Regions from separate parts of the Listeria sp. MAN/IMW/UF464 genome, predicted to be linked through region 1. Evidence: predicted binding sites of a transcription regulator. Region 1 holds the regulator's gene; each other region holds the start of a gene.
What was found. Region 1 encodes Rex, which represses fermentation and respiration genes when NADH is low (regulators of the CRP and FNR family bind a similar motif). Its sites were predicted from a motif close to TTGTGAAATATTTCACAA; they were not measured.
Positions count from the first base shown of each region.

Region 2: the regulator Rex is predicted to act here: its motif matches at 2,781-2,798, upstream of AC4PG0_RS09990 (L-lactate dehydrogenase).
Region 3: the regulator Rex is predicted to act here: its motif matches at 2,711-2,728, upstream of AC4PG0_RS06620 (flavocytochrome c).
Region 4: the regulator Rex is predicted to act here: its motif matches at 2,471-2,488, upstream of AC4PG0_RS03835 (formate/nitrite transporter family protein).

Region 1 is NZ_JBZWZP010000002.1:245,861-250,185, reverse strand. Features, by position in the region: gene groL (chaperonin GroEL) at 1-1,391, opposite strand, end outside; gene groES (co-chaperone GroES) at 1,424-1,708, opposite strand; gene AC4PG0_RS08470 (CPBP family intramembrane glutamic endopeptidase) at 1,941-2,627, shown strand; partial or broken gene AC4PG0_RS08465 (DUF4305 domain-containing protein) at 2,629-2,833, shown strand; gene AC4PG0_RS08460 (redox-sensing transcriptional repressor Rex) at 2,860-3,507, opposite strand; gene AC4PG0_RS08455 (ABC-F family ATP-binding cassette domain-containing protein) at 3,818-4,325, shown strand, end outside.
Region 2 is NZ_JBZWZP010000003.1:20,379-24,703, reverse strand. Features, by position in the region: gene AC4PG0_RS10005 (YehR family lipoprotein) at 121-582, shown strand; gene AC4PG0_RS10000 (putative heavy metal-binding protein) at 631-963, opposite strand; gene AC4PG0_RS09995 (DNA alkylation repair protein) at 1,030-1,704, opposite strand; gene AC4PG0_RS09990 (L-lactate dehydrogenase) at 1,781-2,722, opposite strand; gene AC4PG0_RS09985 (50S ribosomal protein L25/general stress protein Ctc) at 3,016-3,639, shown strand; gene AC4PG0_RS09980 (GNAT family N-acetyltransferase) at 3,729-4,313, shown strand.
Region 3 is NZ_JBZWZP010000001.1:1,295,079-1,299,403, forward strand. Features, by position in the region: gene AC4PG0_RS06615 (oxidoreductase) at 1-970, opposite strand, end outside; gene AC4PG0_RS06620 (flavocytochrome c) at 1,143-2,663, opposite strand; gene AC4PG0_RS06625 (class I adenylate-forming enzyme family protein) at 2,902-4,325, shown strand, end outside.
Region 4 is NZ_JBZWZP010000001.1:748,235-752,559, forward strand. Features, by position in the region: gene AC4PG0_RS03830 (NAD-dependent succinate-semialdehyde dehydrogenase) at 1-1,418, opposite strand, end outside; gene AC4PG0_RS03835 (formate/nitrite transporter family protein) at 1,642-2,454, opposite strand; gene AC4PG0_RS03840 (effector binding domain-containing protein) at 2,569-3,072, opposite strand; gene AC4PG0_RS03845 (DUF1648 domain-containing protein) at 3,174-4,277, opposite strand; gene AC4PG0_RS03850 (GntR family transcriptional regulator) at 4,280-4,325, opposite strand, start outside.

The DNA of each region.
Region 1 (4,325 bases):
TCTACGATAACAGAACCTTCAAGTCCAGCGTTATGCGCGATCTGACGAACTGGTTCTTCTAGGGAACGAAGCACGATGTTGATACCTGTTTCTACATCGCCTTCTGCTTCTAGTGCTGCTACTTTATTGTAAATACTTACAAGGGCAGTACCACCACCAGCTACGATACCTTCTTCTACTGCTGCACGAGTAGAGTTAAGGGCATCTTCAATACGTAATTTACGTTCTTTTAGCTCTGTTTCAGTTGCAGCGCCGACTTTAACAACAGCTACTCCACCTGCAAGTTTTGCTAAACGTTCTTGTAATTTTTCTCTATCAAATTCAGAAGTAGTTTCTTCCATTTGCGCACGGATTTGGTTTACGCGAGCGCTGATTTGTGTGGAATCGCCTGCTCCTTCTACGATTGTTGTATCATCTTTTGTTACAACTACTTTGTTAGCTGTTCCAAGTTGGTCAACTGTAGCTGTTTTTAGTTCTAAGCCTAGGTCTTCTGTGATGACTTGTCCACCAGTTAAAACAGCAATATCTTCTAGCATTGCTTTACGGCGGTCACCGAAACCAGGAGCTTTCACTGCAACTACGTTAAATGTTCCGCGAAGTTTGTTTAGTACTAGAGTTGCTTGAGCTTCCCCTTCAACATCTTCCGCGATAATTAACATTGGACGACCTTGTTGAACAACTTGTTCTAAAACTGGTAAGATTTCTTGGATGTTGTTGATTTTTTTATCTGTAATTAAAATGTATGGTTTTTCAAGGACTGCTTCCATTTTGTCAGAATCAGTTACCATGTAAGGGCTAGTGTAGCCACGGTCAAATTGCATACCTTCTACTACGTCTAATTCTGTTGCAAAGCCTTTGGATTCTTCAATAGTAATAACGCCATCGTTACCAACACGTTCCATTGCTTCTGCGATTAATTTACCAACTTCTTCATCACCAGAAGAAATAGCAGCAACTTGAGCGATAGACTCTTTGCTTTCAATTGGTTTAGAAATAGCTTTTAATTCTTCGATAGCAGTTGCTACGGCTTTTTCGATACCACGACGAACGCCTACTGGATTTGCTCCAGCTGTTACGTTTTTTAAGCCTTCTTGAATCATTGCTTGCGCTAAAACGGTAGCAGTTGTAGTTCCGTCCCCAGCAACATCATTGGTTTTAGAAGCAACTTCAGATACAAGTTTTGCGCCCATGTTTTCAAATGGGTCTTCTAATTCGATTTCTTTTGCAATCGTTACACCATCATTTGTAATTAACGGAGAACCGAATTTTTTTTCTAAAACAACATTACGACCTTTTGGGCCAAGCGTTACTTTTACTGCGTTTGCTAGTTGGTCGACACCACGTAACATGGCACGACGAGCATCTTCACTAAATTTAATATCTTTTGCCATTTTATATTTCCCTCCGATTATTTCTTTTTTTATTATTTAGTAATTGCTAAAATATCACTTTCACGTAAAATCAGATAGTCAGTTCCTTCATACGTCACTTCTGTTCCAGAGTATTTTGCGAAGATAACCGTGTCACCTTCTGCAACTTCAAGCGGTTCTTTTGTGCCGTTATCTAGCACTCGACCTGAACCGACTGCAACAATTTTCCCTGATTGCGGTTTTTCTTTGGCAGAGTCTGGTAATACAATCCCACTCGCTGTTTTTTCCTCTGCTTCAAGTACTTCAATTACAACACGATCTCCTAATGGTTTTAACAATGTAAATGACCTCCTCTGATATAATTACATTTTTCATTTTAGCACTCGACACATTAGAGTGCTAATACAGTTATTATGATACCAAACTAAATAAAAATTGCAAGCAAAAACGTTTAAAAATTAAAGAATTCTTATTTGCGGTAAAGCGTGATAACTAGTACAATAAGAAGAGCTATTTCCGCTATTTTTAAGCATTTAGCTGGAGCTTGTTTTTAGAAGGGATGCGTATTTTTTGGCTAAACGTTATATTACGATTGTATTAGTTTATTTATTATTACTATTTTCTGCATCTATTGGGATTCCCGTTGTTCAACATATTTTACTTAGTATGACTTCGATTTCTACAGCGGATGCTCAAACTTATGGGGTAATTACATGGTCGATTTTTTCTAATTTATTATCACTCGCCATTATTATTCCAATGCTTTATAGAAAACCAAAAGAAAATAAAATCGAACTCGGTGAAAAAACTGCGCCATTTCTGAGTATTGTGTGGATTATTGGTGGAGTGATTGGGTTATACGTAGCACAATTTATTTGTAGCATTATTCTAACGCTAATTTCTGGGAATATTGGTGAATCGGCAAACACAGAATTACTTGTTGATTTAACTAGATCGGCGCCTATTTTCTTGATTTTCATTTCAGTTCTCGGGCCAATTTTAGAAGAGCTTGTTTTTAGAAAAGTGGTTTTTGGTGGGCTGAGTAATGTGATGAACATTCATGTGGCTGCAGTTATTAGTTCGCTATTCTTTGGGCTACTTCACGGGGATATTTCCTTTTTACTTACTTATTTTGTCATCGGATTAATTCTTTGTTTTCTTTATACGAAAACGAAACGAATTGCTGTTTCGATGGGCGCACATATTTTAATGAATACCATTGTTTTGCTCGTGAGTCTTGGAATCATTGGAGGATAATATGAAAAATTCATTAATAAAGCAAAGTTTTCTTTATTTTGCGCTTGGTCTTGTATTTGTCTATTTTGTTATTGTTCGAGTGGCTGAATATGGTTATGATCTTGTTGCCTATATACTTATACTCATGATGTTAATTGATTTTGGTATTGGTATTGGCCTTATTATCACTGGGCTTAAAAGACGTAAAAAAAACCTGTAGAAAGTAAGTGTTGCTTACCTTCTACAGGTTTTTTTATTCTGTTTTCGCTGGATAGTTTTCCAGGAAATAGATTAACGTTTGTAATTCCGTTGTAAGATCGATATGGTGCACACGAACTTGTTTTGGAACGCTAATACGAGCTGGCGTAAAGTTTAGAATACCTTTAACATCTGCTTCAATTAAACGATCTACAGTTACTTGTGCTTCATCAGCTGGAACTGTCAGAATAACTACTTCCACACCATTTTCACGAACAATTTCTTCCATATCATTTAAGTGATAAATTGGAATGTCTTGTTGAACACTACCAACTTTCGCTGGGTCTACATCAAATGCAGCAACGATTTTGATATTATTGTTTTTCATGAAATTATAATGTAATAATGCTGTACCTAGGTTACCTACACCGATTAGTGCAACATTTGTCTGTTTGTCCTGACTAAGTGTTTTACTGAAAAAGTCGAGTATGTAAGAAACGTTATACCCGTATCCTTTCTTACCTAATGCGCCAAAGTACGAAAAATCACGTCGAATAGTCGCTGAATCAACTTTCACCGCTTCACTTAATTCCGCAGATGATACTCGTTCCTTGCCTGATTCATCTAGGTATTTCAAGTAACGATGATATAATGGTAAGCGTTTTGCTGTCGCTTGTGGAATTTTTGTTGTTTCCTCCATCATGCCTTCTGTCCCTTCTTCTTTTAAATTTTTTCTGAAGTTGAAGCTTTTGTGAACTGTACTTCCTTTCACATGCTTGCTTATATACTATAAACATTTCACAAGGAATGCACAAACTTTTTGCTCATGATTTTCAAGCAATAGTTTGTCCCGCAAAATATCTAGTGTTTTCCTTCTTTTCCATTCTACGCTAAAATCACAAATAATGCGAGTGTTTTCACAATCTGCCTTATACGTGAAGCCCTTCTTCTCTCATTGCGATTACTTGGCTTTTAAGATAAACTAGTAAGGAGAACGTTCGAGGAGAGAGATTATGATATTATTACAAGTTCAGCAAATTTCTAAATTCTTCGGTGCAGAAGTTATTTTAGATAATATTAAATTAGAAGTAAAAACAGGCGACCGAATTGCCTTAGTTGGCCGAAATGGCGCCGGTAAATCTACTTTACTTAAAATTATCGCTGGAAAAATGAGTTATGACGGCGGAACAATTTCTAAACCTAAAAGTGTCGAAATTGGCTATTTGGCTCAAAATACTGGCCTTGAATCCACGAAAACAATCTGGGATGAAATGTTAAGTGTTTTTGATTCACTTAGAAAAATGGAAGCAGATTTACGCAAAATGGAGCTTCGTCTTGGGGAACCTGAGCTTTATAATAATCCGGAAAAATATCAAGCATTGATGACCGATTACGATACCTTGCAACACACTTTTAAAGAAGTTGGTGGGTATACGTATGAAGCAGAAATCCGTTCCGTTTTAAACGGTTTACGCTTTTATCCAGAAGATTATGAAGTAGAAATCGCCTCACTCAGTGGTG
Region 2 (4,325 bases), on a different contig from region 1:
TGATTATTACAAATTTTGCACAGGAGATTTGGTGGATAAAGTTCACAGAATGTCTATTGTAATGGCTCTGTTTGTTAGGTACTCTTAAATAGTACAAAAGACTAATTAGGAGGAACAGCTATGAAATTGCTAAAAAAAGGAACAACAGTTTTATTTGTAATGATTATGGCAGTTATGTTAGTAGCGTGTGGGGATAAGGAAGAAAGTAAGACCTTTGCGCTTTCTCAAAATGGTGTGGATTCGAAATTAACTTACACTTATAAAGGGGACAAAGTTACTAAGCAAACTGCTGAAAACACAATGTTATATACTTCAATGGGCATTAAAACAAAAGAAGAAGCAGAAAAAATGCTTAAAGAAACAAGTGAGAAATTCCAAAACATTGAAGGATTGAAAGAAAGCATTGATTATAAAGATGATAAAGCTATTGAAACATTAGAAGTAGATTACACGAAAATAGCTTCTGAAGATCTTAAGAAATTACCGGGCATGGCAGCAACTGGCGATGTATCTAAAGGTATTAGTATGAAAGAATCTGAAAAAATGTTGAAATCTCAAGGCTTTAAAGAAGTCGAAAAATAAGCTAGTAGTAAAAAAGAAGTATCCGACCAGTCGGATACTTCTTTTTGCTTAATAATCTTGCGCTTCAATAACAACGGCAGTACCGGAAGCAGTAACCATTAACATGCCATTATCTGCACCGAGCACTTCATAATCAATGTCAACACCAATAACGGCATTTGCGCCAATATCTTTCGCGCGTTGTTCCATTTCGCGAATTGCTTCCTCGCGAGCGTTAATAAGTTCATCTTCATAGCCTTGCGAACGGCCCCCGAAGAAATTTCTAAGTCCGGCTCCGATGTCTTTCATAAAATTAACACCAGTAATGACTTCGCCGAAAACGATTTTTTTATACTCGATAATTTGTTTGCCTTCAATATTTGGTGAGGTTGTTACAATCATGGTTTTATCCCTCCAGTTTTCTTTTATCATACCTCTTAGTACTTTTTCTAGTCAAAGGATATCTGCTTAATTTACCCGATTTCGCGCTTTTTCAATATAAGAAATTGCATCTGGAACTTTACAAGAAGTTTTTCCTAGGTTTACGTGAACCTTTCCAACTGATTTTGCAGCTTCAATTGCTTTTTCATGCAAATCGTCTTTGTAAATTCCGCAAGTGATAATAAAGCCGTTCATTGAATAGCGAGTTCTATTTGATTCGGATTGTAATGTTTCTTTCGCGCGTTGGAGCAATGCCTCTGCTTCGGGCAAGTTGTTAATATGCTCGCTATAAATCTGCCAGCCCATGGATTTAGTTAAATCATACTCACTTTCAATCCACTTTTTGGCGAAAAGGAGTGCATCACCATGTTTGCTTACGATCGATGCTAGTCCAAAGGTGAGTTGTGACCATGTTTCGCGAAAAGCGACATTCCATTTATCGATTTGCTCGGTAGTTACTTTGTTTGGATTAACTGCAAGTAAACCGAGATAAATTAAGTCGCTGTTATTTGATTCAATTAGCTCTACGGCCAGTTCATGGTTTTTAGTTAATTTTTCGCGGCGGATAATTTTCTTTAAGTCTCCAATTTTTAGTCCGTAAAGATCTAATGAATCCGGACAACCGTGATTACGAAAAATTTTAATCGTATTGGGGTTTTCTAAGGCTTTTAGCTCGGTGTCAAGTTGGTCAAAAGTAATCATACGCGTCACTCCTCTCGAATAAATTAAGTATAACAAAAAAGCATGCAAAATCGCATGCTTTTAGGATTTAAGAATATTAGTCGATTTGTTTCATTGCATCGTCTAGAACTTTTTTAAGTGTATCCGCGGAGTTTTTCATTTGTTCTTTTTCTTTGTCGTTTAAGTTCATTTCGACAATGTGGCGAACTCCTTGGCGGTTAACTACTGCTGGTGCGCCGATGTAAATATCGTTCATACCATAGTGGCCATCTAAATAAACAGAAAGTGGTAAAATCGCATTTTCGTTATTTAGGATCGCTTTTGTAATACGAGCAAGAGCCGCAGCAACGCCGTAGAATGTAGCGCCTTTTTTATTGATAATTTCATAAGCTGCATCACGAACGCTTACGAAAATAGTATCCATTGCACCTTGTTCGTCTTCGTTAATCCATTCAGTGATTGGAAGGCCACCAACTGTTGTATGGCTCCATGCTGGGAATTCTGTGTCGCCGTGTTCGCCGAGGATATAACCATGGACGTTACGAGCATCCACTTTTAAGTAATCGGCAATCGACATACGGAAGCGTGCTGTATCAAGACTTGTTCCAGAACCGATAACGCGTTCCTTTGGAAGGCCTGAGAATTTCCATGTAGCGTAAGTTAAAATGTCTACTGGGTTAGATGCGATTAAGAAGATACCGTCAAATCCGCTAGCCATAACTTCATCCACAATGCCTTTCATGATTTTGATATTGCGGTTTACTAGGTCCAAACGAGTTTCACCAGGTTTTTGTGCAGTCCCAGCAGTGACAACAACTAAGTCTGCATCGTGGCAGTCGCTATAATTTGCTGAGTAGATTTTCTTCGGTGTGGAAAATGGAACGGCGTGGCTTAAATCCATTGCATCCCCGATTGTTCTGTCTTTATCTATGTCAATAATGCCGAATTCTTGTCCGATACTTAAGTTTACACAAGCAAATGCATAACTAGAACCAACTGCTCCGTCGCCAACTAAAATAATTTTTTGATGATCTTTCATTTCGAATTCCTCCTATAAAAAATCTATTTACTAGTACAGTATAACATGTATTTTTCATTTGTGAAGCATTGAACGTCCTAAATTTTAAAAAGTTGTTATAATAAATTTATGAAAACGCTATAGTACAGTTTGAAAGCGTCTGCATTAGGAGCGGTTCGCTATTTTCTGTTTACCTTTTATTGAGAATTATAAACCTTTTAAAGAGAAATAAGGCTTTTGCTTTGTTTTGCTATTTTTCTAAAGGGTAGATATAATATAGATGTACCAAAATTGAATGAGTGGAGTGATTTTTTATGGCAACAACATTAGAGGTCCAGAAAAGAGAAACAACGCAACATTCAGAAGTAACGAGATTGCGTAGTGAAGGAAAAGTGCCTGGAATTATTTATGGTTACAAATCGGAAAATGTTCCAGTTTCCGTTGATTCTTTGGAATTAATCAAAGCAGTTCGTGACAATGGTCGAAACGCCGTATTTTCAGTTACTGTAGACGGCAAGAAATTAAATGTTTTATTACATGAATATCAAGTGGATCCGTTAAAAGACGTATTAGTACACGTTGATTTACTAGCTGTTGATATGAATGAAGAAGTTGAGACTGATGTTCGCGTGGTATTAGTTGGTGATGCTCCAGGCGTTAAAGCTGGCGGTGTACTTCAACAAATTATCCATGATGTAAAAGTTTCAGCAACACCAGAAAAATTACCAGAAACAATTGAATTAGACATTTCTTCATTAGAAATCGGTGATGTTTTAACTACAAACGACCTTCCTGAAAACAAAGATTATGTCGTGCAAGCAGAGGAAGAAGAAACAGTTGTTACCGTTTCTGCTCCACGTGCTGAAGAAGAACCAACGACTACGGAAGCGCCAGAACCAGAAGCTGTACATGGTAATGATGAAGAACCAGTTGAATAATTTTTTATAAATAAGGATGGAAGATTCGCATTTGTTTGCGATATCTTCCATTTTTTTTGTTATAATAGCTGTATGAAGGAGGCGGTTTCATGCTTGATAAATCAGTACCACATATTTCTGTTGCAATGGTAAATCATAGTGCTACCAAATATCCTGAGTTCAGTTTGCCGGAGGGTTATTCGTTTCGTTTTTATAGAGATGGGCTGGAGGAAGACTGGTGCAGATTGCAACTAGAAACTGGCCAAGTTCCATCGATGGAAAGTATTCGGATGCGTTTTAATACAGAATTTGGAAATGAAAAAGAAAAATTAGCCAAGCGCTGCGTCTTTGTAGAAGCTCCAGACGGTGAAATTATCGGGACCGCAATGCTTTGGGATGGAAATACATTTGGCGAGATGGCAAGCCGCATTCATTGGGTCGCTGTACTCGACTCGCACGGCGGAAAAGGTATCGCCAAAGCCTTGTTATCTAAAATTCTCGGCTTAAACAAAAGTGATTTCGTCTATCTAACAACGCAGACAGGAAGTTACCAAGCTATTTATCTTTATCAAAAATTTGGCTTTGAAAAATTCGTGGATGAAACTCCTGAAAATTGGAAAACAGAAAACTTTCAAGCAGAAAACGAAAAAGCTTGGCAAATAATTGAAAATAAAATTGCGGAATACAAGGCTTAGTTGGAAAACTTT
Region 3 (4,325 bases), on a different contig from region 1:
AGGTTTCTTCGTCAGTTACTTGTTTAGGTTTTCCATTAATAATCGCTTCGTATAAATCATCATAAACGCGACCATAATCGCCAACTTCGGAAATAACTTTTTCCTCGTGCCAAACTCCTGCTTCATCGACATACGTTAGGGTGCCGTAGTGTTCTGGTAAGTCAATCCCGAAATCCGGATTACTTGGCATATAAAAGAGTTTTAAATGTTCTTCTTGGCGGTCTTTTGTTTCCTTTGTAAACATGCCTTTTTTGCCGTATAGGACAAAGCTTGGACGGGCTTTTATGCGGAAGTAGCTTGATTTTACAGAAACTTTTGTTACGCCATAATATAAATCAAGGTCGAAATAATCGTTCATTCGTCCTTCGCCGAGCAGTTGGCGCACATCGTAGTGAATGTCGTCTGGTTTTCCGAAATAAGATAAAACTTGATCAATCGTGTGGCAGCCGTGACCATAAAGATAGCTATCGTAGAATTTAAATTCATGGACGGATTCTGGGATTTCTGGACGGAAATAGTCATAATGCATTTCCACTTCCAATAAATCGCCTAATTTTCCGCTTTCAATCACTTTTTGTGCTGTGAGGAAATCAGAATCGAAACGACGATTTTGGTAGCATTGTACTAGTAAACCGCGTTCTTTAGCTAGTTCGAATATTTCTTTAGCTTCGTCGTAAGTCATCATAAATGGTTTTTCGACAAGTACGTTTTTGCCATTTTCCAAGACCATTTTTGCATATTCAAAATGAGAGCTTTGTGTAGTTGAAATGGTAATTAGCTTTATTTCAGGGTCTTTTAATAGCTCATCTAAATCTGTTGTATAATGTACCCCTTCGATTTTGTCCCATGTGGCTGTTTTGGGATTTCGATTATAAATTGTCTTCACTTCAATATTATCGCGCTCTAAAATAAACGGTAAATGGTATCTATTCGTGCTTTTCCCATTTCCGATAAAACCCATTTTCAACATATTATTTCCTCCTTATTAAAAACTAATGATTTAAAATTAGTATTAGCTCCTATCCATAGTACTACACTAACGCTTTACTTAGCCAATAAAAAAACTTGCTAAAACGTCTATTTTAAGCGTCTTAGCAAGTTTTTATTTTTAAGTAATCACATAACTATTGGTTAAGAAATTTTTACTTCGCTTTTACAAATTCTGCTGATTTATCGCCAGCTTGACGTCCAAAAATAATGATTTCAGCGACAGAGTTCCCACCGATACGGTTTTCCCCGTGTAAGCCACCAGTTACTTCGCCTGCAGCAAATAGTCCTGTGATTGGTTTACCGTCTTTATCTAAAACTTCTGTATTTGTATTGATTTTTACGCCACCCATTGTGTAATGAATTCCTGGGCCGATTTTGATTGCGTAGTATGGAGCTTTGGATAAATCATTATCCATTGCGGTTGTTCTACCAAATGCTTCGTCTTTTTTGTTTTTAACGCTTGCATTCCAAGTGTCTAATGTTTTCGTTAGTTCTTCTTTTGGAACATTGATTTTGCTAGCTAATTCATCAATTGTTTTACCTTCTTCAACAAAGCCCATTTCTTCGTATTGCGCGATAGCTTTTACGCGATCTTTTACGCCTGAATCGAATATTAGGTATGCGGATTTTTCTGGTAATTTATTGATGGAAGCAGTTACGTTATCACGTGTATCTAGTTCGTTTCCAAAACGTTTACCTTCTTGAGAAACTAAAATCGCACCTTCACCGCGGACAGCTTCACCGATAAGGTAAGACTTATCTTGTTGAACTGTTGGGTGAACTTGGATTTGGTCCATATCTACTGTTGTCCCGCCAAGTTTTTCAATCATTTTAATACCGTCGCCAGTACTTCCTTCTTGGTTCGTTGTTACGTATCCTTTTAAGTCTGGACGTTCTTTTTCAATCATATCTTTATTAGCGCCGTAACCACCAGTTGTTACAACTACTGCGTTCGAGCTAATTGTTTTTTCGTCTTTATTGTTTAATTTTACTTTAACACCAGTTACTTTTCCGTCTTTTTGTGTAATTTCTTTTACATCTGCATTAACGAAGACTGGAATTTTTTGTTCTTGTACATTTTTTAGTAAACCGTCTACTAAGTATTTACCAACTGCTGAGCCATCTTCAGGACGGTGGGTACGTTTTTCGCTCATTCCGCCTGTGATAGTTAAGTTGTTTAATTTAATATCCATAGAGTCTAACCAATCAATTGCACTAGCGGAGTTATCTACGAAGAAACGAAGCATTGCTTTATCGTTTGTTCCGTGACCGCCTTTTAATGTTTCTTCATAAAACTTGTCATTGCTATCATTAATTCCTTGTTCTTTTTGGAATTTAGTTTCAGATGCATTCATACCAGAAGAGGCTTTCATTGTGTTTCCGCCTGCAAGTGGCATTTTTTCAAGAATTACTGGGTTCATCCCTTTAGATTTTGCTTCTAGTGCTGCTGACATTCCCGCGCCACCTGCACCAACGATAACAATATCGTATTTATCTTTTAATTCAGATGGGTCTGTATAACTTGTTTTTGACGCCCCTGATGTTACTTCTGTTTTTTCTTTTTCTTTCGTTTTCGCCGAGTCACTTTTACTTGTGTTGTTACTGCCACAACCTGCGATGATTAATGCAAGTGATAGTAGCATGATGAGAGTTGTAGCTATCCTTTTTTTCATTTTTTGTACCTCCACTTTTTTTAAAAATTTTCCTTCTGCCAAACAGTTTGTGATTATATTAACATATTATATCATTAATTGAGATTTCTTTATAGGGTATCTGTAGGATTTCTTGAATTAAGAAAACAAGCAATTTACAGATTTTTTTAAAATGACGAAAATGTTTTTAGTAACCACTCCTCATTATTTCGACAAAGTGATATAATAACAACATCAAATATTAAAGGAGCATCGCCATATGACGATAAAAAAGTATGAACCGCTTAATCTCTATACCAACTTCAAAAAATCTGCTGAACGCTATCCAGAAATGCCAATCCATTTTGATGAAGAACTTGTTACTTTTCCTGAATTAGGTCTTCACACCACTTACAAAAAATGCGAAGAAGCTATCATCCAAAAAGCAGCTCATCTACATAGATTCGGTGTGCGTAAAGAAGAAAAAGTAATCGTTTATAAATCTGCCAAATTTGATTCTTATATTTTAGCAGTTGCGATTTCTTATATTGGTGCTGTGCCAATTATGGTTTCGCCTCATCTTCCAGCATCCACTATTGATATTTTTGTTAATCGCCTTGATCAACCCTGGTTGCTTTTTGATTCTGAGACTTCTGAGAAAAGCCATCAGTTAAACAATTTGCCGGACTCAAGATTGATCAATGCTGAACAATTGTTCAAAGCGCCATTAGACGGCTATACTTGTGAGCAAGAGGAATTACCAAAAGATATGATTGCTTATATGACTCACACTTCTGGAACAACTGGTGTGCCAAAATTAATCGCTCACTCTGCGAATTCGATGGGTTGGAGAACGAAATACCAACGACGTATTCTTAATTTCATCAAACCAAGAGGGCTTGTAGCTTTCCATATCTCACCAGTACATTCTCGTTTTAACATTGGTGTTTCGTCCTTGATGTCGCTTGGTTTCCCACTTCTGCCAATTGCCAACCCGTCTAAAGCAAATGTCGAAAAAGTGCTACGCGAATACAAACCGTATGTACTCGAAACGCATCCAAATCATTTTGTTCAATGGGCATCGCTTGCTCGTGAAAAACCAGATGTTTTCCAAAGCATTAAATTTTATCATTCTACATTTGATGCGATTAACAAAGAAACAATGGCGGTTTTCCTTCGTACTTCTGAATATAAAAAACCAATTTTCTTACAAATTTATGGGCAAAGTGAATGTGGTCCAATGATTTTACGTGGCCATACACTGCAATCCATCGAAACGTTAAATGCGCGTGATATGGGAATTGGTGTACCAGGTTTAACCGAGGTTCGGATTGTGGACCAAGACGGTAATCCAGTTGCACCCGGAGTTAGCGGTAATATCCAAATGCTGTCTAAAGGTCGCGCCCTTACTTATTACAAAGAAGAAGCTCGTTTTGAAGAAAATGTGTATGGACCTTGGTGGGACAGCGGTGACTACGGTATGAAAGATGAGCAAGGCCGCTTATTCTTGCAAGATCGTCAAGTTGATTTAGTCGAAACGATCGATAGCACACTTGCGATTGAAGATAAACTGCTTGATACGCTTACTTTCCTCGATGAAGTCGTTATTATCCGTGGTGAAAACGGCAGCCCGCAACCAATTATCGCTGTTCATGATGATAAAGAAATGAACTGGGATGCATGGTGGGACGCAGTTTCTGATCT
Region 4 (4,325 bases), on a different contig from region 1:
ATTCCATAATGACCATTTTCGCGGCCAAATCCTGAATGTTTCACACCACCAAATGGAGTTTCTGGATTGGATATGGCGATTTCGTTTGCACCAACCATACCATACTCTAGAGCTGCACCGACTTTTTCAACGCGTGCTAAATCTTTTGTATAGAAATAAGATGCTAGACCGAATTCGCTATCATTCGCCATTTCAATTGCTTCATCTTCATTTTCAAAAACGATAAGTGGAATTACGGGACCGAATGTTTCTTCATAAAAGATGTCCATTTCACGAGTGACGTTATCTAAAACAGTTGGTTTATAGAAATTACCTTTGTCGTAGTCAGAACCAGTTAAACGTTCGCCACCAGTTAGGACTTTGGCGCCTTTATCTGTCGCGTTTTTAAGTTGTTTGTCGATTTTGTCGATGGCATCTTCGCGAATAAGCGGACCAACATTTACGTCGTCTAAACCGTTACCGACTTTTAGTTTTTCTACTTTAGCGACTAATGTTTTAGTGAATTTTTCTTTGATTTCTTTTGCGACAAATATGCGATTTGGTGATACACATACTTGACCATTGTTACGGAATTTTGCTGCGATTAAATCATCTACTGCAGCTTCAAGGTTAGCATCCGCAAATACGATAAATGGTGCGTGCCCCCCAAGCTCAAGCGAGATTTTCTTCAAGGTGTCAGCAGATTGTTTGAATAGTGTTTGGCCGACTTTTGTCGAGCCTGTAAACGTTAATTTGCGGACATCATCACTATCTGTTAAAGTTTCACCAATTTCTTTCGAGCTTCCCATGACGATATTAGCAACGCCTTTTGGTAAGCCAGCTTCTTCAAAAATTTCAAAGATAGCTAAAGCCGAAAGCGGGGTATCTCCAGATGGTTTTAACACGATAGTATTACCTGTAGCTAGCGCTGGTGCGAGTTTTCGTGTCACCATTCCACCCGGGAAATTCCACGGAGTAATTGCTGCTACTACGCCAATTGGTTGTTTTTTAACGATAAACGCATGGTTGTTTGGAGCTGGGATTGTTTCACCGTATAGTCTTCTTGCTTCTTCAGCCGCGAATCGGAAGTTTTCCGCGCCGGTTAAGACTTCTCCTTTTGATTCTTTTAGTGGTTTACCTTGTTCTAAGGTCATAATTTTTGCTAAAGTATCTGCTCGTTCTTCCATTAAATCAGCAATATTATGCAAGAGTTTAACGCGGTCAGCTAGTTCCATTTTCGCCCAATCAGGAAAAGCATCTTTTGCAGCTTTAATCGCTTGTTTTGTTTCTTTAGGTCCTGCTTGAGCAATTTTCGCGATGACTTCGCCGTTTGCTGGATTTACAATATCTTTTGTTTCTTTATTATCGCCATCTATCCATTTTCCATTAATAAATAATTTGGTTTGAACTTTTGGTAAGCTTGTTTCTTTAATACTCAAAAATACCACTCCTTAGTAAATTTTTCTGTCCGAATCTATCGTTGCTTATAATAGTGTTTTCCACAAATCGAAAAATTTAATCAGGATTTTCTTCTTAAACCCAGAAAATGGCTTATAAGAAAACTTGCTCTATCCCAGCATGATGGGCACGAGCGACTTTCTAAAAAACTTTAATTTTTTTCAAAAAAAACTAGCTGCAACGGGTGCAACTAGCTTTTTATAATTAATTTTCTTCAATTGGTTGATGTATTTCTTCTTTTACTTTTTTCGGTGCGTTTTTCTTATATGCAAGGAAATAGAAAAGGCTGACAAAAACTGCTCCGCCGACTACGTTTCCGAGGTATACTGGGATGACGTTCCAAATAAAATCTGCCCATGAATAGTATCCAGCGAAAATTGCGGCTGGGATAATAAACATATTGGCGACAACGTGCTGAAATCCGATAGCTACAAAAGCCATGACGGGGAACCAAATACCGAGGATTTTTCCAGCAAAGTCTTTAGCCGCGTAACAAAGCCACACAGCAATTCCAACAAACCAGTTACACCCGATACCTGAAACGAAAGCAACCCAGAAAGGATCGTTAATTTTTGCTCCAGCTGTTGCAAGTGTTTTGGGTAAAAAATCTCCTTCTGTTAAGCCAACGAAATGCCCGAAGAAGTATGCGACGAAAAAGGCGCCGACTAAGTTCATGACGGACACAATCGCCCAGTTTCTAAGTAATTGTTGGAAGGAAATCTTTTTGTCATACCAAGCAATCGCTACCGCCATCATGTTGCCAGTGATTAATTCTCCTCCACCGAGTAAAATGCACACAAGCCCAACTGGAAAAAGGCTCGCACCAATAAGCGTTGCAAAACTGCCCCATTCGTGAGGCATTGTTCCTACTGCGCGTATGTATAATAAGTAACCAAGAGAAATAAAGGCGCCACCCAAAAAGCCTAGTAAAACGAGCGTTAATGTACTCGAATTTGCTTTTTGCGTCCCTTTTTCAATCGTAATCTCTGTTACTTCCTGCGGGCTATAATATCCCACATGAATCCCTTCCTTCTTGTTAAAATAATCACAAAATTGCGTTCTTATTATAGCATAATCAAAAACAGCTTGCTAGTATAAAAAAGCCCGGCACAAAAGTCCCGGGCTCGCGTTTTACGTATGGAGTTCTTTTACAACGGGTATCCTAATTTCAATATCCGCACTTTCTTCACCATTTTTTGCATATATTTCTAATTTAAATGGTAATGGATCAAAAACAGGATTGTTTGCAGTAATATACGGTTTGTACTCTTTTTCCTGTATTGCTCGAGCTATTTCCTCGTAACTTTCTAGTATATCGGTCTCTGCTATATGTTCCGCTACAAAATAAGTATGTGCTGGAACTTCAATCCATTCAAGTGGTTCTTTTAAATGAGCGTACTTTTGCTCAACTGGGATGACAGCGTAATGCGTTATACCATCTTCTATATTATGGACGGAAATACCATAGACCTCTTTTAGTTCTGAAAAATCATCTAATTCTTGCGCAAGTTTGAGCATTTCTTTAAAAGCTGTTTTAATTCCGGTATGAAATGCTTCTGTTTTTAGTCCTTCGTGAACAAGCGCAATCCCCGTGAAACCTTCCCATTCTTCTAATCGTCCTTGTCTAATCGCCATGATTAACACTCCTTTTAAAAAGAATATTACGGCAGAAGATTCATAGATGATTTTAATTTTTTATCCGCATAACACATGATAAATACCCTACTAAACTTTACTTAAAACAAGATACTAATGAAAACTATCGCTGCAATAATAAAAACAAAAGTGAGCCATGCAACAGGACGAGCAGTGTTGATCGTCCAGCCAATGCCAAAACGTTTTTCAACAAATAAAGCAGGATCATTCCTGTTAAAATAGATTACTCCAGCTTTCCAAAACGCATCATCATCACGAATTGGTTTATTCACATTATCTGGTTCGTTAGCAAATTTTAATCTACTTCCACCTTGTCCTACTTTTACAGCAAGGAGTACTGTTCCAAGTAATATTAAGATGATAGAAATACTCATGGTAATCATCATAATTTCAGGCGAGAGTGAAAGTAAAATAACTACTTGCATTACGAGAAAATCAATAACCAGAATAACGCACATAATCAACATTGCTTTACTAGAAATTTGTCTAAACAGCATATTCCGTTTTAATGAATCTGCTGGATTTTCGTTTTCTACCGTTTGTTTGCTTCTCGCAATAACGAAATTAATAAATATAAATAAAGCAATCATCCCTAATTGTAGCATTGGTAAAAGTAAAGCAGCTCTCACCGATTTTTGAACGGTGTCAGTCACGACTCCATTCATATCAAAATGAACTGGGAATGCTTCTGGTGCAATTGGATAGAACACTGCTGTAATGGCAAGTGTGATAATAAAAATAAGTAATGGTACTACAAACCAAGTATACGAAATAACCATTTTCCTGCGATGAAAACTAGTATCTACCATGATAATAGAGTTGGTTGAAATTTCGCCAGACTCGATCTTTTCTCTTTTCCACTGTAATGTTGTGTGATGAAAACGATAGTAAATAATGAAAGAAACAATTAATTGACCAAACATGGATATGATAAAGATTCCCGCTTGAATGTTTTCACTCCAATGGAAACCTTGAATTAATGCAATTCCAATGATAGCAACCAATACAGTCCATAAAATCACTTGACCAACATATTGTTTTTTAAGTTGGGTTAGTTCTGCATTTCGATTAGCGCGTTCGCCCACATTTACCCCGAAACATTCAGATTTACGTATTACAAATGGCGTAATTGCTTGCAGGGAAATAATAGCAATACTGACAAAAATATAAATGATGATTTCCATAACTACTCCACTCCCCGCCCTTTTATTTCGTTAAAAATAGCTTTACTA